2 regions of the Rhizobium sp. CNPSo 3670 genome follow, and region 2 is predicted to be linked to the other one. Evidence: predicted binding sites of a transcription regulator. Region 2 holds the regulator's gene; the other holds the start of a gene.
The links. Region 2 encodes LexA, which represses DNA repair genes until DNA is damaged. Its sites were predicted from a motif close to TGTTCNNNNTGTGTTCNG; they were not measured.
Positions count from the first base shown of each region.

Region 1: AC13QO_RS27855 (ImuA family protein) is a predicted target of LexA. The motif match lies at 3,139-3,156, and genes of this name have one in related genera.

Region 1 covers NZ_JBXSOL010000049.1:14,004-26,191, reverse strand. The annotation lists gene leuD (3-isopropylmalate dehydratase small subunit) at 1-431, opposite strand, end outside; gene AC13QO_RS27880 (VOC family protein) at 567-986, opposite strand; gene AC13QO_RS27875 (hypothetical protein) at 1,095-1,328, opposite strand; gene AC13QO_RS27870 (HpcH/HpaI aldolase/citrate lyase family protein) at 1,442-2,347, shown strand; gene AC13QO_RS27865 (DUF1737 domain-containing protein) at 2,347-2,553, shown strand; gene AC13QO_RS27860 (metallopeptidase family protein) at 2,577-3,014, opposite strand; gene AC13QO_RS27855 (ImuA family protein) at 3,177-4,130, shown strand; gene AC13QO_RS27850 (Y-family DNA polymerase) at 4,042-5,589, shown strand; gene AC13QO_RS27845 (error-prone DNA polymerase) at 5,586-9,041, shown strand; partial or broken gene AC13QO_RS27840 ((2Fe-2S)-binding protein) at 9,141-9,549, shown strand; gene bfr (bacterioferritin) at 9,515-10,000, shown strand; gene AC13QO_RS27830 (RNA pyrophosphohydrolase) at 10,082-10,615, opposite strand; gene AC13QO_RS27825 (divergent polysaccharide deacetylase family protein) at 10,640-11,836, opposite strand; gene AC13QO_RS27820 (S41 family peptidase) at 11,913-12,188, opposite strand, start outside.
Region 2 covers NZ_JBXSOL010000011.1:34,522-46,709, reverse strand. The annotation lists gene AC13QO_RS13545 (FtsB family cell division protein) at 1-278, opposite strand, end outside; gene eno (phosphopyruvate hydratase) at 414-1,688, opposite strand; gene kdsA (3-deoxy-8-phosphooctulonate synthase) at 1,830-2,675, opposite strand; gene AC13QO_RS13530 (VOC family protein) at 2,672-3,568, opposite strand; gene lexA (transcriptional repressor LexA) at 3,767-4,483, shown strand; gene AC13QO_RS13520 (ComEC/Rec2 family competence protein) at 4,464-6,896, opposite strand; gene gltA (citrate synthase) at 7,186-8,475, shown strand; gene lpxB (lipid-A-disaccharide synthase) at 8,504-9,673, opposite strand; gene AC13QO_RS13505 (UDP-2,3-diacylglucosamine diphosphatase LpxI domain-containing protein) at 9,670-10,551, opposite strand; gene lpxA (acyl-ACP--UDP-N-acetylglucosamine O-acyltransferase) at 10,555-11,373, opposite strand; gene fabZ (3-hydroxyacyl-ACP dehydratase FabZ) at 11,370-11,837, opposite strand; gene lpxD (UDP-3-O-(3-hydroxymyristoyl)glucosamine N-acyltransferase) at 11,830-12,188, opposite strand, start outside.

The DNA.
Region 1 (12,188 bases), on a different contig from region 2:
TCGATCGTCAGGATAGCGTTCGAGCCGCGCGAGGCGTCGTCCATCAGCTTGTCGAGGTCTTCCTGGCTGACTTTGATCGGCAGGATGCCGTTCTTGAAGCAGTTGTTGTAGAAAATATCGGCAAAGCTGGTGGAGATCACGCAGCGAATGCCGAAATCGAGCAGTGCCCAGGGAGCGTGCTCGCGCGAGGAACCGCAGCCGAAATTGTCGCCGGCGACTAGGATCTTGGCATCGCGATAGGCCGGCTTGTTCAGCACGAAATCGGGATTTTCGGAGCCGTCTTCATTGTAGCGGGCTTCGGCGAAAAGGCCCTTGCCGAGACCGGTGCGCTTAATGGTCTTCAGATAGTCCTTCGGGATGATCATGTCGGTGTCGATGTTGACGACCGGCAGGGGCGCTGCAACGCCCGTGAGCTTCACGAATTTATCCATGACCTATGCTCCATTTCAGCAAAACGTACTTTCCTGAATGTGCATCTAGTCCAGTTTTTCGCCGAAATGAAGGAGAATCTTTCTAAAATGGCGGCCACGCGACGTTCGCGTGGCCTGGGGGCGGTGCGAGGCCTGTTACTTGGCAGGCGCGTTCAAGCCCCAGAGGACGCCGAACGGATCGCGAAGCTGGCCGTAGCGGTCACCCCAGAACATCAGTTCGACCGGCATGACGACTTCGGCGCCGGCGGCCACGGCACGATCCCACCAGAAATCGATATCATCGATAACAAGCTGGATGGCAAAACCTTCATGGCCTTTGAAGGGATGGCCGTATTCGGGATAGGCATCCGCCAGCATGAGGGAGCTGCCATTGATATAGAGATGAATATGCATCGTCCGGCCGCTTTCATCGACCGGCACCCTGTGGGCCTCTTCGGCGCCGAAGGCCTTCTTGTAGAATTCCGCGGCCTTCACCGCACCATCGACGGTCAGGTAGGGCAGCAGGCCATTCTTCACCGGCGGCAGCTTGGCCGGTTTGTCTTCCATCGTATCCATGCTCGTCCTCCATCGTTTTTGAGCGCCGGCTGAATGCCCGGCTGCTTCAAAGACGTATCATGGAAGCATGATCCGACAGTGGCGGCCAATATTTTTGAAATCAGGACCTCAGAGATCGATGATCGTGCCGCGGCCGTCGTTCCAGACGCGCATCTCCGGCTTGCCGTTGTTTGCCTTGGCGCGCACCGGAGCGGGCTTCATCTTCATCGAAAGCGCGCGCCCGACCATGAACACGGTCAGGATGCCGCCGACGGCAAGCGTCACCGAGAAGGTGAGAAGCAGCATGGCGACAAAGAAGGTGGCGCCGGCCAGCATGAAGAAGATGGAGCGAATGTTCTGCATGGGTTTGAAACCTTTCTACAGAAAGGAATGTGGTCCTTCCTTTTCCTCTCTGCAAGGCAAGCATGGCTTTTTGTTGTCTTGCCGGGCTTTGCGAAGCTTGGCACTAATGGCTGATGAAGCAAACCACACCTCTGCGTTCCTCAAGTCTGCGCCGCTCGGTGCTGAGCGTGCCGGCCATCAATCTGCGGGCGCTCGAAAAGAGCCGTTCCCTTGATTGTGATGCGGTTATTTTCGACCTGGAAGACTCCGTCGCGCCCGAGAGCAAGGGCCAGGCGCGGGAAAATCTGCATGCTTTTTTTGCCGGACCGCCGCTCGAGGGCAAGGAAAGGATCATTCGTATCAATTCTTTGTCATCCGGATTCGGGGCGGCGGATCTCGATCTGGTCAAGGCGCTTTTGCCCGACGCCGTTCTCCTGCCGAAAGTGGATGGACCCCAGGATGTCATCGATATTGGCGATCTGCTGGCCGATGCACAGGTGCCAGAGGAGCTGCGCATCTGGGCAATGATCGAAACGCCGCGCGGCGTGCTGAACGTCGGGGCGATCGCCGAAACCGGCCGCATGCTCGGGGCGCGGCTCGATTGCCTCGTCGTCGGCCTCAATGACCTGCGCAAGGAAACCGGCGTCCTGCCGCAGCCGGGGCGAAGCTTTCTCGTGCCCTGGCTGATGCAGGTCATTCTCGCGGTCAAGGCTTATGGGCTTGATGCGCTCGACAGCGTTTTCAACGATTTCCGGGATGGCGAAGGTTTCGACGTCGAATGCGGGCAGGGTCGCGCTATGGGTTTTTCCGGCAAGATGCTGATCCATCCCGCGCAGATTGCGGCCGCCAACCGGCATTTCGGTCCGAGCGCGGAAGAGATTGCCGAAGCGCAGGCAATCATATCAGCCTTTGCCGATCCGGCCGCCCAAGGCCTCAACGTCATCAATGCGAACGGCCGGATGATTGAGCGGCTGCATCTTGTCCAGGCCGAAGCTCTGGTTCATAAAGCCCACCTGATTTCTGCAAGAAAGCCCGCCTGATGAAACTCTACCGCTTCCTGACCGGTCCCGACGACGCTTCCTTCTGCCACAAGGTCACCGCCGCCCTCAACAAGGGCTGGTCTCTGGAGGGCTCGCCGACCTATGCCTTCAATGCCGCAACCGGCGCGATGCAATGCGGCCAGGCCGTCGTCAAGACTGTCGAAGGCAAGGATTACGATCCGGAGATGAAGCTCTCCGAGCAATAGCGCGTTCTGCCGAACGCACGGTTTCAGCGCTCGGCGGCTTCCTCGGCGCTGGCCTCGATCCGCTCCATATCCTCATCGCTCAGCCCGAAATGGTGGCCGATCTCGTGGATCAGGACGTGAGTGATGATATCGCCGAGCGTCTCGTCGTTCTCGGCCCAATAGTCGAGGATGGGGCGACGGTAGAGGCGAATGCGGTTCGGCATTTCGCCGGTTTCCACGGTGAAACGCTCTGAAATTCCCCTGCCTTCGAAAAGGCCGAGCAGGTCGAAAGGCGTTTCCAGCGCCATATCCTCGAAAACGTCGTCATCGGGGAAATCCTCAATCTCGATGGTGAGATTAGTCGTCAGCTGGCGGAATTCATCCGGTAGATGGCTGTAAGCCTCCATGGCCAGCGACTCGAAGGTGCTGATCGTCGGCGCATGGCGGTCCTGCCAATCATCGCTCTGGTCTACGCGGGCCATGAATATTCCTTCCTTTGCGGGCCCATATAGAACCTTTGTCGCCGATTTTCGAGTGCGGAATCAAAGGCAGGAATAAATTCATAAAAAATGATTGTTGACTCTTCTTCAGCTCTCTGGAATCCATAAGAACATAACAGGAACAAGACGGACGGAGTAAACGCCATGGCGCAGAACGCCCTGGCGCGCGAGCGGCTTTTTGCGCTCCGCGAAACCATCGCCAAGCTAGAAGGAAAGCCTGCGCCGGCGCTTGCGGCAGCGGAGCGGGAAGCCATGGCTTCGGAAAAGACCGGAGAGATTCAGGAACGAAACGACCTCGGGCTTCGCCTGCCAATTGGCGTGTCACCGCTCGACGAGGCGATGGAGGGCGGCCTGCCGCTCGACGCGATCATTGAATTTCGCGCTGCAAGTTCCCGCGATGCTGGGGCGGCAAGCGGCCTGGCTATGGCTGTTGTGACGTGGATGCAGAAACAAGAGGAAGATGCCGGGAGGTCTCTGCCGCTGCTCTGGATCGGCGATGCGGTTGGCGCGCTGGAAGCAGGCCGGCCTTATGCCCCGGGGCTTAAGGATTTCGGATTGAAGCCGGAGCGATTTTTCCATGCCGCGCCGCGCAAGCTGGAGGATGCGCTCTGGCTTGCGGAAGCTGCCGTTGAAAGCGCAGCCTTCTCTGCCGTCGTCATGGAGGTGCGTGGCAATCCTCTGCATTTCGGTCTGACCGAAAGCCGTCGGCTTAGCCTCAGGGCGCGTGCCGCCCGCCGTCCGCTTTTCCTCATCCGTCAAGCCGGCGCGGAGGAAGCGAGCAGTGCTGCTTTGCGCCTTCGGGTCGAGCCGGCGCCTTCGAATCTGCGGCCGTTACCGGACGGATCGAAGCTAGCCGGCAGTATCGGTAACCCGATTTTCCGTCTCACGCTGGAGAAGAGCCGACATCCGGCTCCATTCTCCTTCCTTCTGGAGTGGAGCCCCCATGAACGCGAATTTCTTGCCGTCGACAAACCAAGCTTCACTCGGTCTCCAGGCGAAAAATCAGCGCATTCTGGCGCTCAGCTTCCCGCATCTGGCCACAGATCGCATCGCACGCAAGCGCTGGGGGCTTTCCTGGCGTTCGAAAGGGCGTCCTGAAGAACCGCCGCTCGTCTGTTGCGGCAAGCTCAACAACGCCATGCGTTTGACGGCGCTGGACGAATTCGCCGAGAGGTTGGGATTGCGGAAGGATCAAGGCGTTGCCGAAGCGCGCGCCATGTATCCGGCGCTCGATGTCATGGAAGAAGATCCTGCGGCCGACCGCCGGCTTCTGGAAGCCATTGCCGACTGGTGCGACCGTTATACGCCGATGGTGGCGTTCGATGGCAGGGATGGGCTGCTTCTCGACATTACCGGCTGCGCTCACCTCTTCGGCGGGGAAAGAGCTCTTCTCAAGGATATTCTGTCGCGGCTCTTCCATATGGGGCTCGATGCACGAGGTGCGGTCTCATCGACGTCGGGCCTTTCCTGGGCTGTCTCCCGTTTCGGAAACGGCGGCATCGTGGAAGACGAGGAGACGGAACATGTTTTGATGCCGCTGCCTGTCGCGGCCTTGCGCCTGGAAGAACAGATCGTCGAGGCTTTGAAAAAGCTCGGGCTCAAATATGTCGGCGATGTCATTCATGCGCCGCGGGCGCCGCTCACCCGCCGTTTTGGCCCGGCGCTGCTTCTGCGGCTCGACCAGGCGCTGGGCCGCGAGGAGGAGCCGATCTCGCCCCGGCGTCCCGTCGCCAGTCTTTCGTCCGAACGTCGTCTGATCGAGCCGATCGGAACGGAAGAACAGATCCTTGCCGTCACCGGGCAGGTTGCCGTGTCGCTGAAGCCGTCGCTGGAAGCGCGCGGTGCCGGCGGGCGGGTGTTCGAGCTAGTGCTGTTTCGTGTCGACGGCAGGGTTTTCCGCATTTCCGTCGGTGCTTCGCGGCCGCTTCGCGAGCCGAAGCTCGTTGCAGGGTTATTTTCCGAACGGCTGCATGCGATTTATGACGATATCGATGCCGGCTATGGTTTCGAGATCCTGCGCCTGAATGTGCTGCGGCATGACCAGTTCAACGACACGCAGGGCGATTTTGAAGGTGACCGGCAGGATGAAATCTCTCTTTCAACCTTCGTCGACCGCGTTTCGGCCCGTCTTGGCCGGGATTGCCTGCAAAGTTTCCAACTTCGGGAAAGCCATGTGCCGGAGCGGGCCGTGATCACGGTACCGGCAATGGAGAGCCTACCGGCATTGCAGAAAGTGAAGCAGGACAGCGCGCTTCCTTTTCGTGAGGAGCGCCCTCTGCGGCTCTTTGCAAACCCGGAGCCCGTTGAGGTCGCATTTGCTGAAGTGCCGGACGGTCCACCGCAGACTTTCCGCTGGCGGCGGACACAACATCAGGTGGCAAGAAGTGAAGGACCGGAACGGGTCGCCATGGAATGGTGGATCGATGGGGATGATGCGCAGACGCGCGATTATTTCAGAATAGAGGATGAGTCTGGACACCGCTTCTGGATCTATCGTCAGGGTCTTTATGGTGAAAAACCCGATCCACGCTGGTTCATGCATGGGGTCTTTGCATGAGGGCCGAGCCTGCATTCTTCGAAATCGGCACGAGAACGAACTTCTCGTTCCTCGAAGGTGCCTCCAGCCCGGAGGAGATGGTCGTGCAGGCCGCTCACCTCGGACTCGGCGGTCTCGGCATTGCGGACCGCAATTCGGTTGCCGGCGTCGTCAGGGCACATGCGCAGGCCGAGCAGCTTGAGGAGAGATATAAAAACAGAGATGCGATTATGGCCCAGGCAGCGAAGGAAAGGAAAAGAGAAGAGATTCTCGATCCTATCCGGATTCAGCCGGGCGCCCGACTCGTCTTTTCCGATGAAACGCCTGATATTCTCGCCTATCCCCGCAATCGGCAGGGCTGGGCGAATCTCTGTCGTCTCCTCAGCGCGGGCAATCTGAAAGAAGAGGCAGTCAAGGGCGCCTGCATTCTGACAGAAGCAGAGCTCATGGAATGGGGCGACGAGATGATGCTCGCGCTCGTTCCGGACCGGAGCCTTATCAGCGATCCTGCCCGCCAGCCGGTGCTTGAAGACTATCTGGAGCGGTTTCGCAAACGGTTCCGCAAGGGATTTTTCATGGCGTTGTCGCCAGCCTATGACGGGCGGGACCGGCAGGCCTTTGCGGTGTTTTCCATGCTGGCCGCCCGAAACCGTGTGCCCTTGATTGCAACCAATCAGCCGCTCTATCATCACCCCGATCGCCGGCCGCTTTCTGATATCGTGATCGCGATCCGGGAGCATGTGCAGATCTCGGAAGCCGGATTCCTTCTGGCGTCCAATGCCGAACGCTTTCTCAAGGATGCACGTGAAGTATCCAGGATTTTCCGGGACTATCCTCACGCGGTCGAGAATACGCAGGTGTTTTTCGCAGGGCTGAGCTTTTCCCTGAACGAGTTGAAACATAATTATCCCGCGGAAAACGATCCCGGCGAAACCCCGCAGCAAACTCTGAAAAGACTGACGTGGGCAGGAGCGGCAAAACGTTATCCGGATGGTATTCCCGAGAAAGTGGCGCAGCAGATCGAGTATGAGCTGAAACTCATCGGCGACAAGAATTATGCCTCCTACTTTCTGACGGTTCACAAGATCATACAGCACGCTCGTTATCAGATTGGTGTGCTTTGCCAGGGGAGGGGGTCGGCAGCGAATTCGGTCATTTGCTTTTGTCTTGAGATTACCGAAGTCGATCCTCAAAAGAGCACGCTCCTCTTCGATCGCTTTATTTCGATGGACCGGGACGAGCCGCCTGATATCGATGTCGATTTCGAGCATGACAGGCGTGAAGATGTCATCCAGCATATTTATGGAAGGTATGGCGTCGCGCATGCCGGGCTGACGGCAGCCGTCACCAGCTATCGCACTCGTTCGGCAGGCCGCGAAGTCGCCAAGGCCTTTGGCCTGTCGGAGGATGTTCAGTCGGCCATCAGCAGTCTCGTCTGGGGCTGGTCCGAAGACAATCTCTCGGAGCGGGATGCGAAGGCGGCTGGCCTCGACATCAAAAATCCAGTGACGCGGAATGTGCTGAAATATGCATCGGAACTCCTCGGTTTTCCGCGTCACCTCACACAGCATGTCGGTGGCTTCGTCATCACGCGGGACCGGCTCGACGAAGTGGTGCCGATCATGAAGACGGCGATGCCGGATCGATACATGATCGAGTGGGACAAGGACGATCTCGACAATGTCAAGATTCTCAAGGTGGATGTTCTGGCGCTCGGCATGCTCACCTGCCTGCGGAAAGCTTTCTCGCTGCTTGAACTGCATTATGAGATCAAGAAGACGCTCGCCGATCTCGGCAATAGGGAGCATGGAGAAGAAGGCGAGCCGGTCTATGACATGATGGGCCGCGCCGATACGGTCGGGGTTTTCCAGATCGAAAGCCGGGCGCAGATGAGCATGCTGCCGCGTCTGAAGCCCAGGCGCTTTTATGATCTTGTCATCGAGGTGGCGATCGTCCGGCCGGGACCGATCCAGGGCGACATGGTCCATCCCTATCTGAAAAGACGGGAACAGACGAAAAGGAATATTCCGATCGAATATCCGAGTGAGGAGCTGAAGACGGTTCTTGAAAGAACTCTTGGTGTGCCTTTGTTCCAGGAGCAAGCCATGCAGATTGCAATCACTGCGGCAGGCTTTGCGCCAGCGGAGGCGGACCGGCTTCGACGCGCCATGGCAACGTTTAAAAGAACCGGCACGATCGGCAATTTCGAGACGCGTTTCATCGAGGGGATGACGACAAACAAGCGTTACACCAAAGAATTTGCGCAGCAATGTTTCAATCAGATCAAGGGTTTCGGTGAGTATGGATTCCCCGAAAGCCACGCCGCCTCCTTCGCGCTGCTGGTTTATGCCTCCTCGTGGATCAAAGCCTATTATCCCGATGTCTTCTGTGCGGCGCTGCTGAATTCACAGCCGATGGGATTCTACGCGCCGGCCCAACTGGTACGGGATGCACGAGAGCATGGCGTGAAAATCCTGCCGGTCGATATCAACCAGTCGGACTGGGATTGTACCCTGGAAGAGGCCGCCTTCGATCATACGGCCATTGATTTCCGGCACCGTGAAATGCGGGAAATCATCAGGACACGACATGCGGTACGGCTCGGCCTGCGGCAGATCAAGGGTCTTTCGTCCACCGATATGCAGTTGCTCGTCGACAATCGTGGAGGAGGTTACGCGTCGGTGCGTGATCTCTGGCTGCGTTCCGGGCTGCAGAAATCCGTCATCGAGCGACTGGCGGATGCGGACGCCTTTCAATCCATCGGACTATCGCGTCGCGAGGCGCTTTGGGCGGTACGGGCTCTCGATGTGAAGAGCGCAACGGAGGAACTGCCGCTTTTCGGGCAAGTGCGCCATATCGATCTGCAGCCCGAACCTCAGGCAAAGCTGCCGGATATGCTGCCGGGAGAGCAGGTGATCGAAGATTATCGCTACCTGTCGCTGTCGCTGAAGGCGCACCCCGTATCTTTCCTGCGCGACGATTTGCGCAATGCTCGCGTAACACGCAATGTCGACTTGCTGCGCGTCGCGAACGGGCAGCGGGTAACGATTGCCGGCCTGGTGCTGGTGCGGCAGCGACCGGGATCGGCCAGCGGCGTGATCTTCATGACACTGGAAGATGAAACCGGCGTTGCCAATGCGATTGTCTGGCCGAAAATTTTCGAAAAATACCGGTCGGTCGTCATGGGTGCGCGGTTGGTGAAGATCTTCGGAAAACTGCAAAGCCAGAGTGGCGTGATTCATACCGTCGTCGAGCATATCGAGGACATGACGCCTGCCCTTGGTATCCTGCAGCGCGAGGCCCGCCGTTTCGGCGCTTGCGAACGCTCGGACGAGGTATTGCGGCCCGGCGGCGACCAGCGGCAGCTTGGCGATGCGCGCAAGAGGATGGGGCGAGAGACGGCTGCCGCAAGCCGGCATACGGATGTGGCGGAAACCGCCGATATCATGCCGCGCGGCCGGAATTTTCATTGAAACGCGTCGCGCTGCCCTGGCTTATCTCCACGTCTTTTGTCGTGCATGTCATCGCCTCCGAAGCGAATATTAGAAAATTTGCAACAGGCTCCGCCTAACGTGCCTTGCAGGGAAGCGGACTCGAATTTTTTCTTGACAGCAACCATCTTCTTTAGCAGAAAACACGATAGTCAGTGTCATGTTTGGAAATGAAGACGTGCTTGTCTGCAGCTGCAATTACATAACCGACAAGGAAATCCGGGAGGTTATCACCAACCTTCTCGACGAAGATTGTTGGCAGCTTATCGTGCCTGCGAAGGTCTACCACGCCATGGAAAAACGCGGCCGTTGCTGCGGCTGCTTCCCCAACGTGGTCGACATCATCATCCAGACGACCGAGGAATATCACGCCCGTCGCCACTCGACGGAGGCCGAAATATTTGATTTCATGTCGCGCTTGAAGCAGTTCCATGAGGAAAACAGGAGAGCGGACATTGAAAGGCGACAAAAAGGTCATCGAGCGGCTTAACGAGGCATTGTTCCTCGAACTCGGTGCGGTCAACCAATATTGGGTTCACTATCGTCTTCTCGAAGATTGGGGCTACACCAAACTCGCCAAGAAGGAACGCGCCGAGTCCATCGAAGAGATGCATCATGCCGACCGGCTTGTCGCCCGCATCATCTTCCTCGAAGGTCATCCCAATCTGCAGACCTTGGCCCCTCTGCGTATCGGCCAGAACGTCAAGGAAGTCCTCGAAGCCGACCTCGCCGGCGAGTACGACGCCCGCACGGCCTACAAGAAGTCGCGCGATATCTGTTATGACGCCGGCGACTATGTGTCGATGAAGCTGTTCGAAGAGCTGCTGGCCGATGAAGAAGGCCATATCGATTTCCTCGAAACGCAGCTCGATCTGCTCGAAAAAATCGGCGAAAGCAAATACGGCCAGCTCAACGCCGATTCCGCCGACGAAGCCGAATAAGCTCCTACCAGATGCCGGCCGCGTCAGGGCGGCCGGCACTCCCGTGCTCGCCGCGCGCAAATCGGAAGCATCGCGGTCTGATCAGTCCTCCGATTTCAATGCTGTCAGATGCTGGAATTCGGCGATCACCTGGTCATAGACGGCGCGTTTAAAGGGGACGATCAGGCTAGGTAGCTCCTGCATCGGCTTCCATTCCCAGGCGTCGAATTCGGGATCGTGGCCGCCGGGCGGCGGGTTGATGGCGATCTCGTTCTCGTCGCCCTCGAAGCGGAAGGCGAACCAGCGCTGCGTCTGACCGCGGAATTTTCCTTTCAGTCCGATGCCGATCAGCGTCGGCGGCAGATCGTAATTGATCCAATCGCTTGCCTCGGCGAGCAGCGTCACCGTCCTGATGCCGGTTTCCTCATAGAGCTCGCGATAGGCGGCATCCAGGGGATCCTCGCCCTTGTCGATGCCTCCCTGGGGCATCTGCCAGAGCTGCGGCGAGCCGTCATATTCGGAATTGCCGTCAGGGATGCGTCGGCCGGCCCAGACCAGGCCATCGCGGTTCAGGATCATCACGCCGACGCATGGGCGATAGGGCAGATCCTCGGCTTTCACGGTCGCTTGGCTCATCTTCTTCTCCGTTGAGACATCATCTCAGGGGTTTTTGGGGTCGTTGGAAAGCGCCGCGACGCCGACGATCTCGATGCCGCGCATCGAAGCCTCCTCGCTCCACTTGGCAATGGCGTCGACGCTTTCGTCAAAAGCCGAGGCGATGCCGATCGCCTGGCCGTTTTTGCGTGCGATGCGTTCGAGCTCGTCGAGTTTCTTCAGGATGGCGTCGACATTAAGCTGGCCGTCGAGCTGCAGATCGGCAAAGGCATAGGGCAGTTCGGTCCCCTTGGCGACATCAGCTGTTTTCGACTGCGCCGACGTCCCGTCGTCGAGGAAGAGCAGGCCGCGTTTGCCGATATCGCGCATCACGGGTTCCATGGCGGCAGGGTCGGAAAGGAAACGGCCGCCGAGATAGTTCATGATACCGGTGTAATTGGTGATCTCGCCCATCGCCTTGTGCAGGTTCTCGATGTTGCGGGCGATCGGCTTTGAGGTCAGCAGGGTCTCCGGGCCCGGATCAATGGCCGGATAATCAAACGGTTCCAGCGGCACCTGAAGAAGGATTTCATGGCCGCCGCGGCGAGCCTCCTGCATCCACCGCTGGAGGCTGTTGCCGCTTGCGGCAAGGGCCAGCGTGATCTCCTCGGGCAATTCGGCGATGGCGCGCTGCGTTCCTGTCTGGCTGAGCCCAAGTCCGCTGACGACAATGGCAATGCGCACACCGCGGGCGCCGGACGAGGGGCGGGCATACTGATCCATCGGCCGTCGGCCGTCGGGACCGACGATCGGTAGCCTGCCATAGGCCGAATCCTCGAGCAGTGTCTCGTTCGGCAGCGCCGCCATGCGCGGATCCTGGCCGACCTGCATTGCATCGACCAATACCGGTCCGCTGCCGTCGCGGGGACGGGGGCTGTATTTGGTAACGACGGAGCCGTCGCCGGTGACCATCTGCTCGACATTGGCGCCCGAACGCGGTTCCGCGCGCGGCATTCCATCCGCCGCCTGGCCGGCCGGCGTCTGCGCTGGTTGAGGCGTGCTGGAAGAGGGCGCTGCCGCTTGCTCGGCTGCCGGCGGTTTTTTGCGCTCGAGCCCGTCGCCGCGAAAGGCCGTATAGAGAGAGAAGCCGCCTATCGCGAAAAGGCATAGACTGGCGGCGATCCGGCCGAGGCGCAGCACTCCCGGCCGCCGACTGCCGGTTTTGCGGTTGCGCCCCAAAGGCGCATGCAGGTCCGTTCCCAATTTTCTCGCCCGCTCCAAACCGGGAAACAGCAGAAAGGGTCAAGGCCGGGCGAGTGCCCGGCCTTGCAATGATCGATTACTTGGCGACGACGGCCTTGTCCGGGTTCGGCGGGAAGGCCGGGTCGGTCTTCTTGCCGCGCAGCAGGTCGAGCGCGTAGTTCAGCTGAACGTCGTCCTTCGGGTCTGGCGGCACATAGGCAACGGAGCCTGAACCCTCGTCGGTTTCGCTCTGGCCCTTGATGTGGCCGCGCAGGCTGGATTCACCCTCCGTCACCATCTTGCCCTGAAGTTCCTCCGGCAGCGGCTCCTCGACCTTAATGTCGGGTGTGATGCCGGTGCCCTGGATCGAGCG
Region 2 (12,188 bases):
GACATATTCAGCTGATATCGCGCCTTTTCGTCCAGCATGTCCTTGTCGAGCGAGCCGTCACTCAGCAGCGCCACCTGGCTTTCCAGATGTTCGCGCTTCGCCTTCAGGACAGCAAGCTCTCTTTCGCGCGCGACGCGCTGACGCTCGAACGTCTCCGTCGCCCGCAGGCCATAATCGCCATGGATGCAATGATAACCGAAATAGGAAAGGAAGGCGACCGTCATAGCCGGGATGACGAAGCGGCCGAGCTTTCTCTTCTTATGATGCTTTGTCCACATACACGCATGCTCTTGAACGCATTACCAATTCGTTCAGCATAACGCGCAGAGATTAACCGTTCATTGACCGTAACCGCCGGCAAGAAAAAACCCGCGCCGGTGAGGCGCGGGTCGAGCATTGCAAATCAGATCGGATCAGCCTTTGATGATCGAGCGGCCGGCATATTGGGCCTGCGGGCCTAGGCCCTCCTCGATGCGGATCAGCTGATTGTACTTGGCGAGACGGTCAGAACGCGACAGTGAGCCGGTCTTGATCTGGCCGCAGTTGGTGGCGACGGCGAGATCGGCAATGGTCGAATCTTCCGTTTCTCCGGAGCGGTGCGACATGACGGCGGTATAGGCTGCCTTATGCGCCGTGTTAACGGAATCAAGCGTTTCCGTCAGCGAGCCGATCTGGTTGACCTTGACGAGGATCGAGTTGGCGACGCCCATGCGGATGCCGTCGCGAAGGCGGGCCGAGTTGGTGACGAAGAGATCGTCGCCGACGAGCTGAGTCTTCTTGCCGATCAGATCGGTCAGCGCCTTCCAGCCCTCCCAGTCGTCTTCGGCCATGCCGTCTTCGATCGAGATGATCGGGTATTTGCCGGCGAGCTCGGCCAGATATTCGGCCATGGCGCCAGACTCGAGCGTGCGGCCTTCGCCCTCCAGAACATACTTGCCGTCCTTGAAGAATTCCGTCGAGGCGCAGTCGAGGCCGAGGCACATGTCGTCGCCCGGCTTGTAGCCGGCTTTCTCGATCGACTTCATGATGAAGTCGAGGGCTTCGGGCGCACTCTTCAGGCCGGGAGCGAAGCCGCCTTCGTCACCGACATTGGTGTTGTGGCCCTGCGCGGCAAGCTCCTTGCGGAGCGTATGGAAGACTTCCGAACCCATGCGCACGGCGTCGGCGATCGAATCGGCGCCGACCGGCAGGATCATGAATTCCTGGAAGTCGATCGGGTTGTCGGCATGAGCGCCGCCGTTGATGATGTTCATCATCGGCACCGGCAGGAGGCTGGCGGAAGCGCCGCCGACGTAACGGTAAAGCGGCAGGCCGGATGCCTGGGCCGCAGCCTTGGCGACGGCGAGCGAGACGCCAAGGATGGCGTTGGCGCCGAGGCGCGACTTGTTCGGGGTGCCATCGAGCTCGATCATGATGTTGTCGATCTGGATCTGATTTTCGGCGTCGATGCCGCCGATCGCGTCGAAGATCTCGGTGTTGGCGGCCTCGACCGCCTTTTCGACGCCCTTGCCGAGGTAGCGCTTGCCGCCGTCGCGCAGCTCGACCGCCTCATGTGCGCCCGTCGAGGCGCCCGAGGGAACGGCCGCGCGGCCCATGCTGCCGTCTTCGAGATAGACGTCGACTTCGACGGTGGGGTTGCCACGGCTATCGAGGATCTCGCGGGCGATGATATCGGTGATTGCAGTCATGGGTTCTTCCTGCTCGGTGGGTGATAAGTCGTTCGAAGCCTGTCATAATCGAAGGCGTACAAATTACAATGGCGCAATTTTCCGCCTTCGAAGGTGTATGGCATCGTGGCCTAGACCACGATCATGTCAGCCTGTTGAACGTTAGGCCTTGGCGATCGCATCGAAGGCAAGCAACTTCTCGAGCAGTCGCGGCATGTCCTTGAGATAGACCATGTTCGGCCCGTCGGACGGTGCATTGTCGGGATCCTGATGGGTTTCGACGAAGACGCCGGCAATTCCCGTCGCCACTGCCGCGCGCGCCAGCGTTTCCACGAACTCGCGCTGGCCGCCGGAGGAATCGCCCTGCCCGCCCGGCTGCGCCACGGAATGGGTGGCGTCAAAAATGACGGGAGCCCCCATCGCCGCCATGATCGGCAGCGAACGCATGTCGGAAACCAGCGTATTGTAACCGAAGGAGGCACCGCGCTCGCACAAGAGCACATTCGGATTGCCGCTGGCGTTGAGCTTCTTCAGAACGTTCTTCATATCCCAAGGGGCGAGGAACTGGCCCTTCTTGACATTGACGGCGCGGCCGGTCCTAGCGGCGGCGATCAGAAGGTCGGTCTGACGGCAGAGGAAGGCCGGGATCTGCAGGACATCAACCACCTTGGCCACCTCGGCGCATTGCTCGGCCGTATGGACGTCGGTTACGACGGGAAAGCCGAATTCCTTCTTGAGGTCGGCAAAGACCTCCATGCCCTTTTCCAGGCCGATGCCGCGTTCAGCCGAGAGCGAGGTACGGTTCGCCTTGTCGAAGGAGCTCTTGTAGACGAGGCCAATGCCGAGCTTGCCGCAAAGCTCCTTCAGCGTGCCGGCGACCATGAAGGCGTGATCCCGGCTCTCCATTTGGCATGGACCGGCGATCAGCGACAAGCGGCCAGTATTGGAAAAAGTGACCTGGCCTTCGCCTTCGCCGATCCTGACTTCGGAATTCGTGTCGGTGCTCATCGTGTTTCCTCGAAGGCGAAGAGCGCACCCTGCCCGGGCGTGGGCTTCACCAGAATGCGATTGTTCTTGCGTGTGAATGTGATCCCGTTAGCACCCAAATGCGCTTCTGTCACGGCAAGATCGATGACGGTGAAGAGGATTGCCCGCCCCCGCAGGCCGCGATCGGCTGATGAGACAGCGGTTTCGAAATAGGCCTCCAGCCCTTCCGGCGTCATCAAGCTGATCTTTGCATTCGATGCCGCGATATTCATGCCGAAACCGGTTTTCTCCACCGCCGCCTGCCCAATCGCGAGCCCGACGAAGGCGGCGAATGCCGCCGGGTCCGGTGCACAAAGTGCGATCTCGGCAATGCCGATCACGCCATTGGCGTGCGTCTCCAGCGCGGCGCGATCTGTAGGGAACGAATTGATGCGCTGGCAAGTAAAGAGAAAGAAATCGGGGGCGCGCAAATCAGCTGCAAAGGCCAGCTTAAAGCTGCCGACGCTCTCCGAACCGTCCGGCATCCGCATCGGCCGGCTGAACTGCAACATCTCACCGGCGCTCGCGCCGTTGCTGACGAAGCGCTTATGATCGAGGTCGGCATCCTCGCTGAGGAAGGCCAGCGCAGAAAGTCCCTCCTCGCCGCAGCGGAAACGGAAGGCGCGATTGCGGGCGATGAAGACGTTGCCCTGGCGGGCTGCTGCCTCGCTCTCGTCGACACTCGCCACGCCAAGCGGCTCCAGATAGGTCTTGTCGGCGAAAAAGACGCAGGCATTCTCCGTTCCGAAGGGATGGCCCCCATCGGCGGCGACGGTGAAACCGAGCTTGCCGAGCCTTTCACGCGCCAGATCGATATTGACCACGGGCAGCACGACATGATCCAGCGGGTGCGACCTGGCGGAACGCGCGTTCATGAATATCCCTCCTGAAACCGGCAAGAGATGTGCGACAGCATCTCCCTCAATGCAAGACATGTGCGCCAATCCAGCAAATGAAAATAAAAATCTCCGCGAGTTGACGTGAACTTTTACGGAAATTTAGCTACTTGCGGAACACATATGGAACATATAGTGTCCGTTCTGGATTTGTTTCAATCACGGGGTCTGACGTCGATGCTCACGCGCAAACAACAGGAGCTTCTCCTTTTCATCCATGAGCGCATGAAGGAATCCGGCGTTCCTCCCTCTTTCGACGAAATGAAGGATGCCCTGGATCTCGCCTCGAAATCCGGCATTCACCGCCTGATCACGGCGCTTGAGGAACGCGGCTTCATTCGCCGCCTACCGAACCGCGCCCGGGCGCTCGAGGTGATCAAGCTTCCGGAGGCCTATAACCCCAGTCTTCAGCGTCGCGGTTTTTCGCCGAGCGTCATCGAGGGCAGCCTCGGCAAGCCCCAGCCGGTCGCCGCCCCCGCTGCGCCAAAGCCGATCGCCGACAATGGCAATTCCGTCTCCGTGCCGGTCATGGGACGTATCGCCGCCGGCGTTCCGATCTCGGCGATCCAGAACAACACCCACGACATCGTCGTTCCCGCAGATATGCTCGGCTCCGGTGAGCACTATGCGCTGGAGGTCAAAGGCGATTCGATGATCGACGCCGGCATCTTCGACGGCGACACCGTGATCATTCGCAACGGCAGTACCGCCAGTCCCGGCGATATCGTCGTTGCCCTCGTCGATGACGAGGAAGCAACGCTGAAGCGTTTCCGCCGCAAGGGCGCCTCGATCGCGCTCGAGGCCGCCAACCCGGCTTATGAGACCCGCATCTTCGGGCCCGACCGCGTGAAGGTGCAGGGTAAGCTCGTCGGCCTCATCCGTCGCTATCACTGACGCCGGATGGGCTGGAATCGGTAAAACGATCATTGCGCCAATCATAGGCGCGATGGCGCATCCATGGTCGCGACAAAGCATCGAAGGCGGTGGTGACCTCCAGGGCGGCATCGGCGAAACGCAATTCGAGCGAGCCGGTCCTACGCAGCGTCTCGCCGGTGAAAAGCGTGCCACCTGAACGGCAGCGGTTGAAACGCAGACGGACCGACGTCACGACGATATCGGCCGTATCGCAGGCCGGGCCGAGATAGGCGGCATTGTCGATAACGGTGACGATATGGCCATTGCCAAGTCTTGATGTGCACCAAGCCTTCTTGACGCAGGAAAAACGGTTTGCTTCACCGCCTGCTGCGGCTACCCGCATCGCCGCACTCGCTTCGTTCTGCTGATCGCGGGAAAGCCCGACACGGCGGCCTTCTCCTTCCGGCGGGATGGCCGGACCATCCAGCATCGTCGGCGGATCATGTGTCGGCAGCACCAGCGCTCTCTGCCACTGGTCGAATATGAAATCCGGCGGGTTTTCACGGTTGGAAGCTATTGCCTCAGCCGCGACGACCGCAACCAGACTGCCATCCTCCGAAATCACCAGATCCGGCGGCCGGGGGACCGGCAGAAGCAGCACGATGAGCGTCGAGATGGCGATGATCGATGTGCCGACGTGGCGCAGCCGAGTTCGCAGTAGCGTCAGCAGCAGAAAGCCTGCCACCGCCACTGCGAAATACCAGCCGGGCAAGCGGCCGATGCCGATATCACCGCCCCAGCCGGACACCGTCTTGGCAACCGCAATCACCAGATCGAGGCCGAATCCGACGACCTTCCAGAGCGGAGCGTCCAGACCGAAAGGCATGAGCAACATCGCCAACAATCCGGCCGGCATGACGATGAAGGAGATAATCGGCATCGTCGCAAGGTTTGCCGGCAGGCCGTAAGCCGTCAGGCGATGAAAATGCTCGATCGAAAACAATGCGGTGGAAAAGCCGCCGATCAGCGAGGTCAGGAAGACGCCGCCGAAGAAACCGGCGACGGCAGCCACCGGCCTCATGATCGGCAGTTTCAGAAAAGCGTTTTCGCGGACACGCCTGTCCTTCCACAACTGATAGCCCGATACCAAGGCCAATGTGGCGGCAAAGGACATCTGAAAGCTCGGTCCCAATACTTCCGAAGGTGAAATGGCGATGATGATGAGCGCGGAGAGAACGACATTGCGCAGGCTGATCGACGGCCTGTCGAAGAAGACGGCAATCAGCATGATGGCCATCATGATAAAGGCGCGCTCGGCCGAAACCCCGAAACCGGAGATCAGGTAATAGGCGGTGACGGCGATGAGCGCGCCGGCAGCGGCGATCTTCTTTGTCGGATAGGCTTGGGCGACGCCGGGAAAGAGGCTGAGCAGCATCCGAAAGCCGACGAAGAAGATGCCGGCCGACAGCGCCATGTTGAGGCCCGAGATCGCGACGATATGGGCAAGGCCGGACTGGCGCAGCGCCTCCGTCGTCGCGTGCGATATGGCGCGCCGTTCATCCGTCACCAGGGCAGCGGCAAAGGCGCCGGTATCACCGGGCAGGATCGATCTTATGCGGTCGCCGATGCTGCTGCGCAGCTGGTAGAGCCATTCGAGCAGGGCGTCCGCCGTCGACCTGACCGCCTGCGGGCCTGCCTCCAAGTCGAGTTTCTCCGGCGCACCATAGAAGAAACCGTTGGCGCCGATGCCGTCGAAATAGGCACCGAAGGAGAAGTCGTTGAGCGCGGGAAGTGCGGGGCCCGCCGGCGGCGTCAGACGTGCCTTGCCGGTGATGATGTCGCCGATCTCGAAAGGCGCATCGGCGCCCCGGACGATCGCGGTGATGCGTCTCGGCGGCCGTTTCAGCTCCGGCGCCTCGGTGCCGGCGACGGCAAGAATGTAGCGCCAGCGCCCGCGCCCGTCGCCTTCCCGCCGTTCGACGCGGCCAGTCACCGTCGTCGTCACGGATGAATCGAGGATCACCGTCGAAGCCCGCCAGCTCTCGAACTGAGCTGAGAGCATGCCGCCGGCGAAAAGTGCCAGCGCCATGAAACTTGCGCGCAAGGCCGGTCGGCTGGGATCGGTGAGGAAAACCGCGGCCGCCGACACCAGCAGGCAGAGCAGCGATGCAACGAGGGGAACATCCGATGCCGCAAGAAACCAGAATGCCGAGCCGGCTCCGAGGAAGACCGGCGAGAACAGCAGCAGGCGGCCATGATCGGCCTCTTCGCCCAGCATGTAGGCCCCGGCACGCAGCGATTGCCCGGCGGTGGCGAGCAGCCGACGATGCAATGGAGTCTGCGACTGTGTCCTTACCGATTGAGTCACCACCGCAGGCGCAGGAAAATCTGGCGGATCGGCAAGGCCCACGCCCGCTTGCGGCCGCAATTCGGCTGTCGTCGTTTCCTGCATGCCCCGCTCAAGATCACCCCGCCAAGCCCTAAGAATGCAACCTTCAAGCAAATCCGGCAAGGATAATCGATTGAAATACGAGGGAAAATCGTAAGCGGCAAAAGGCCAGTTGAATCATCGGCTTCCGCTATGCGTGCGGCTCATCGCTGCAGTGCCTAAAAGGTGATGCCGCAATGCACAAAATGCCGTCACGGTAACTTGGCATTAGCGTCACGATCATATAGCTATCGGAAAGGACGCTTAACCCCTATGGCGCTTTTGTGGCGCCACCGACATTTCGGAGGACAGCATGACGGATCAAAGCGCTACAATAAAAATCGGTGACAAATCGGTTGACCTCGCCGTTAAAAGCGGCACGATCGGCCCGAGCGTCATCGACATCGGTGCCCTCTACAAGAACACCGCTTCCTTCACTTACGATCCGGGCTTCACCTCGACCGCATCCTGTGAATCGAAAATCACCTATATCGACGGTGACGAAGGTGTGCTGCTGCACCGCGGCTATCCGATCGAGCAGCTGGCCGAGCACGGCGACTTCCTCGAGGTCTGCTACCTCCTGCTCTACGGCGAACTGCCGACGGCCGCGCAGAAGAAGGACTTCGACTATCGCGTCACGCACCACACGATGGTGCATGAGCAGATGAGCCGCTTCTTCACCGGCTTCCGCCGCGATGCACATCCGATGGCTGTCATGTGCGGCTGCGTCGGCGCACTGTCGGCCTTCTATCACGACTCCACAGACATCACCGATCCGCACCAGCGCATGGTCGCCAGCCTGCGCATGATCGCCAAGATGCCGACGCTTGCCGCCATGGCATATAAATACCATATCGGTCAGCCCTTCGTTTACCCGAAGAACGACCTCGACTATGCGTCGAACTTCCTGCGCATGTGCTTTGCCGTCCCCTGCGAGGAATATGTGGTTAATCCGGTGCTTGCCCGCGCGATGGACCGCATCTTCATCCTGCATGCCGATCACGAACAGAACGCCTCGACCTCGACCGTCCGTCTCGCCGGTTCATCGGGCGCCAACCCGTTCGCCTGCATCGCCGCCGGCATCGCCTGCCTATGGGGCCCCGCGCACGGCGGCGCCAACGAAGCAGCGCTCAACATGCTGACGGAAATCGGCACGGTCGACCACATTCCGGAATATATCGCCCGCGCCAAGGACAAAAACGATCCGTTCCGCCTGATGGGCTTCGGTCACCGCGTCTACAAGAACTACGATCCGCGTGCCAAGATCATGCAGAAGACGACGCATGAAGTGCTCGGCGAACTCGGTATCAAGGACGATCCGTTGCTGGAAGTGGCGATGGAGCTGGAGCGCATCGCGCTCACCGACGAATATTTCATCGAGAAGAAGCTCTATCCAAACATCGACTTCTACTCCGGCATCACGCTGAAGGCGCTGGGCTTCCCCACCACCATGTTCACAGTGCTCTTCGCCCTTGCCCGCACCGTCGGTTGGATCGCGCAGTGGAACGAGATGATCGAGGATCCAGAACAGCGCATCGGCCGTCCGCGCCAGCTCTATGTCGGCGAACCCAAGCGCGACTACATCCCGGTTTCGAAGCGCTGATCGCTTCAAAGCTCAAAAAGAAACCCGGTCAGGAATGGCCGGGTTTTTTCTTTTCCAAAACGTCGAGAAGGATTTCGGCGGCCTGTTCACCGGGCGGCTTTTCCGTCTGCATGCGCTGCCAGATGAGCTCGTAGCCTTCCTTCATGGCCTTCAGCTGATAGGTATCGGCCGACAGCCTTTCCATCCAGCGTGCAAGGCTTGCGCCGCGGACGACATCGTTCAGATATTCCGGCACGACCGGGTAATCGGCGATCAGATTCGGCAGCGCGCCGGTCCAGGTCTTGATGCCCGATGTCAGCATGCGCATGATCCAGTCGACCTTATAGGCGGAGACGACGGGAACGTCGGCAAGTGCGAGTTCGAGTATGACGGTTCCAGACGCCGCCATGGCTGCATCGGCCTCGGCAAAGGCTTTCCATTTTGCTTGCGCGCCGACGACGATCTCCGGCTTTACCGCCCATCCCGCCGTCATTTCGCGGACGAGCGCTTGCCTGTGCATTACGGTCGGCAGAATGAAGCGTGTCTGCCCATTACGGGCGACGATTTCATTCGTGGCAACCTCGAAATAAGGCAGAAGCTTCTGGATCTCGGAGGAGCGCGAGCCGGGAAGAAGCAGGATCGGGCCGTTGCCTGGCTTCCTTCCCACGCGCAGGCGACGTGTCTCCAGCAGCGCTGGGTCGGCGACCAGACGATGCCCGACATATGTCGTCGCCGGCCCATTGAGGCGCTGCATGGCTGCCGGTTCAAAGGGCAGGACGGCAAGCACGTGATCGACATAGCCGAGCATGCGCGTGGCGCGATATTCCTTCCAGGCCCAGACGCTCGGACAGACATAATTGACAACAGGCAGATCGGGTAACGCGGTGCGCACGCGCTTGGCGACGCGATGGGTGAAATCGGGACTGTCGATAATGAGAAGGATATCCGGCTTTGCAGCGACGATCTCAGCCGTGGTGCGACGGATCAGGGCAAACAGCCTTGGCAGCCGGCTCAGCACCTGGGTGATGCCCATGATCGACAGCTCGGAAAAATCGAACAGGGATTTCAAACCTTCCGCCTGCAGTCCCTCGCCGCCAACGCCGACAAGCTCCACCGGTCGGCTGTAAATCCGCTTGAGCGCCGCGATGAGATCGGCCCCGAGCAGATCGCCCGACACTTCACCGGCAATGACGGCGATCTTCAGCGGCGCCCCGTTCATTCGACTCCCCATGCCGGCAGACCGCGGTCGATGCCGCAGACGAACAACCCAGCCTCGTCGGCGGCGCTGATGACCGCGGCCCGATCAAGCACCAGTGAGCGACCGGCTTCGATTGCGATGCCGGCAAGGCCGGCTTTCGCAGCGTTCAGGATCGTCGCAACGCCGATCGCCGGCAGGTCGGCGCGAATATCCTGTTGCGGCTTGCAGAGCTTGACAAGCACGCCGCGGCGGCGCGGCGAGATCCGTCCGGCGGCCCTGAGGCCGGCGACACGGTCCAGCATCTCATCTGTGCCCTCAAGTCCTTCCAGCGCGACGACGCGCCCGCCGATGCTGACTGCACCCTGCCCGACATCCAGCCGGCCAAGCGTCTCGGCGGCATCAGCGGCCTGGCTGATATCGTGCCGGTCTTCCTTGCTGGGCGCGGCGGCGCCAAGCGGGCCAACGGAAACGAGCAGGTCGGGGGCGATCTCGTGGGCGCCGACGACGCGCCGGCCGTTCCCCTCGATCAACCGGATCACCATCTGCAGAACCGTATCGTCGCCGCCGGAGAGCAGTGTGCGAATGGCGGCCGGGACCTTCATCAGAATGCGCAACGTCGGACGGACCTCGCGCCATTCCGGCCGGCGGCGCACGCTCCCCGACATCACAACACGTCCGATGCCATAGCGGATGAAGAGACCCTCAAGGGCGGCGAAATCGCCGATGCCGACAACGGCGTGATCATAGCCTTCCCAGCGTGGCTCGCTCTCGTCCTTCAGCGCGATGATTACAGGATCTTCGCCTGCCGCGCGCGCGGCTTCGGCGACATAGGAAGGCAGAAGGCCGCCGCCGGCAATGATCGCCAGCCGGCCCGCAGCGGTGTCGCCTGTTAAAGCCACGGACTAGCCCTTCTGCCCCCGCGTCGGGGAGGACAGGGCGCGGTCGCTCTCGGCTGCAATGAAGTCGAGGATCTGCACAACCTGCTCGCAATCGGCATATTCCTCGCGGATCGCGGCGGCGTTTTCGCGCACGGAGCCCGTTCCTTCGAAAATCGCCTTGTAGGCCCGGCGCACCCGGTGGATGACGGCGCGGTCGATGCCGGCCCGTGTCATGCCGACGACGTTGAGGCCGCCCAGCAGACCGGGATTACCGTTCAGCATGCCATAGGGAATGACATCGTAACTCACCGCCGACAGGCCGCCGACGAAGGCGTGGCGGCCGACGCGGGTGAACTGGTGAACCGCCGAGCCGCCGCCCAGGATAACGCGATCCTCGATAACGACATGGCCGGCGAGCATGACGTTGTTCGACATGATCACATGGTTGCCGACCCGGCAGTCATGCGCGACGTGGGAGTTGGCAAGGAAAAGGTTGTTGTCACCAACGATCGTCTCACCGCCGAAATCGGCCGTGCCGGTGTTCATCGTGACACCTTCGCGGATTGTGCAATTTGCACCGACCGTCAGCGTCGTTTCCTCGCCGCCGTGGTGCACGCTCTGCGGATCACCGCCGACGACGGCCATTGGGAAGATGCGTGTGCCCTTGCCGATAACGGTGCGGCCGGTGACGATTGCATGCGCCAAGAGCTCGACATTCGCATGCAGGACGACATGCGGCCCGACATGGCAGAAAGGACCGATTTTGACGCCCTCACCGATCGTAGCCCCGTCTTCGACGACGGCCATCGGATGAATACGGGCGCTTTCGGCGATATTGCTCATGCCTGATCCTTACGAACGATCATCGCGCCGATGTCAGCTTCGGCGACAAGTGCGCCGTCAACCTTGGCGTCGCAATGGAATTTCCAGATATTGCCGCGTTGCTTGTTCTTCTTGACGTGGAATTCGACGCGGTCGCCGGGCACGACCGGCTTGCGGAAGCGCGCATTCTCGATGGTCATGAAGTAGACGAGGTTGCCGGTCTGACCTTCTTTCTTGGCGCAGATGGCGCCCGCCGTCTGAGCCATGCCCTCGATCAGCAAAACCCCGGGCATAATCGGCGCTTCCGGAAAGTGGCCGGTGAAATGTGGTTCGTTCACCGTGACGTTCTTGATACCGATCGCCGTGTTGTCGCCGTCGATCTCGATGATCTTGTCGACCATCAGAAACGGATAGCGATGCGGCAGCAGCTTCATGATCTCGGTAATATCAGCCGAAGAAAGCGTCGTCGTGGCTTCCTCAGTCATTTTGCTTGCCTCCAGGGTTCCTCCCGCGCAACTTGGATTTCGATACCTGTTGCGCTGCCTCTCTCAGATAGTCTTTTAGCGGACGTGCAGGTACACCGCCATATTGTCCGCCCGCGGCAAGGTCGGTCATGATACCGCTTTTGGCAGCGATCTGCACGCCATCGCCGATCGTCACATGTCCTTTGATTCCCGCTTGGCCGCCGATCTGCACGCCATTGCCGATTTTCGTGCTGCCGGCGATGCCGACCTGCGAAACGATGGCGCAATGGCGGCCGATCTGGACGTTGTGGCCGATCTGGACCTGATTGTCGATCTTGGTTCCCTCGCCGATCACCGTGTCGTCCATGGCGC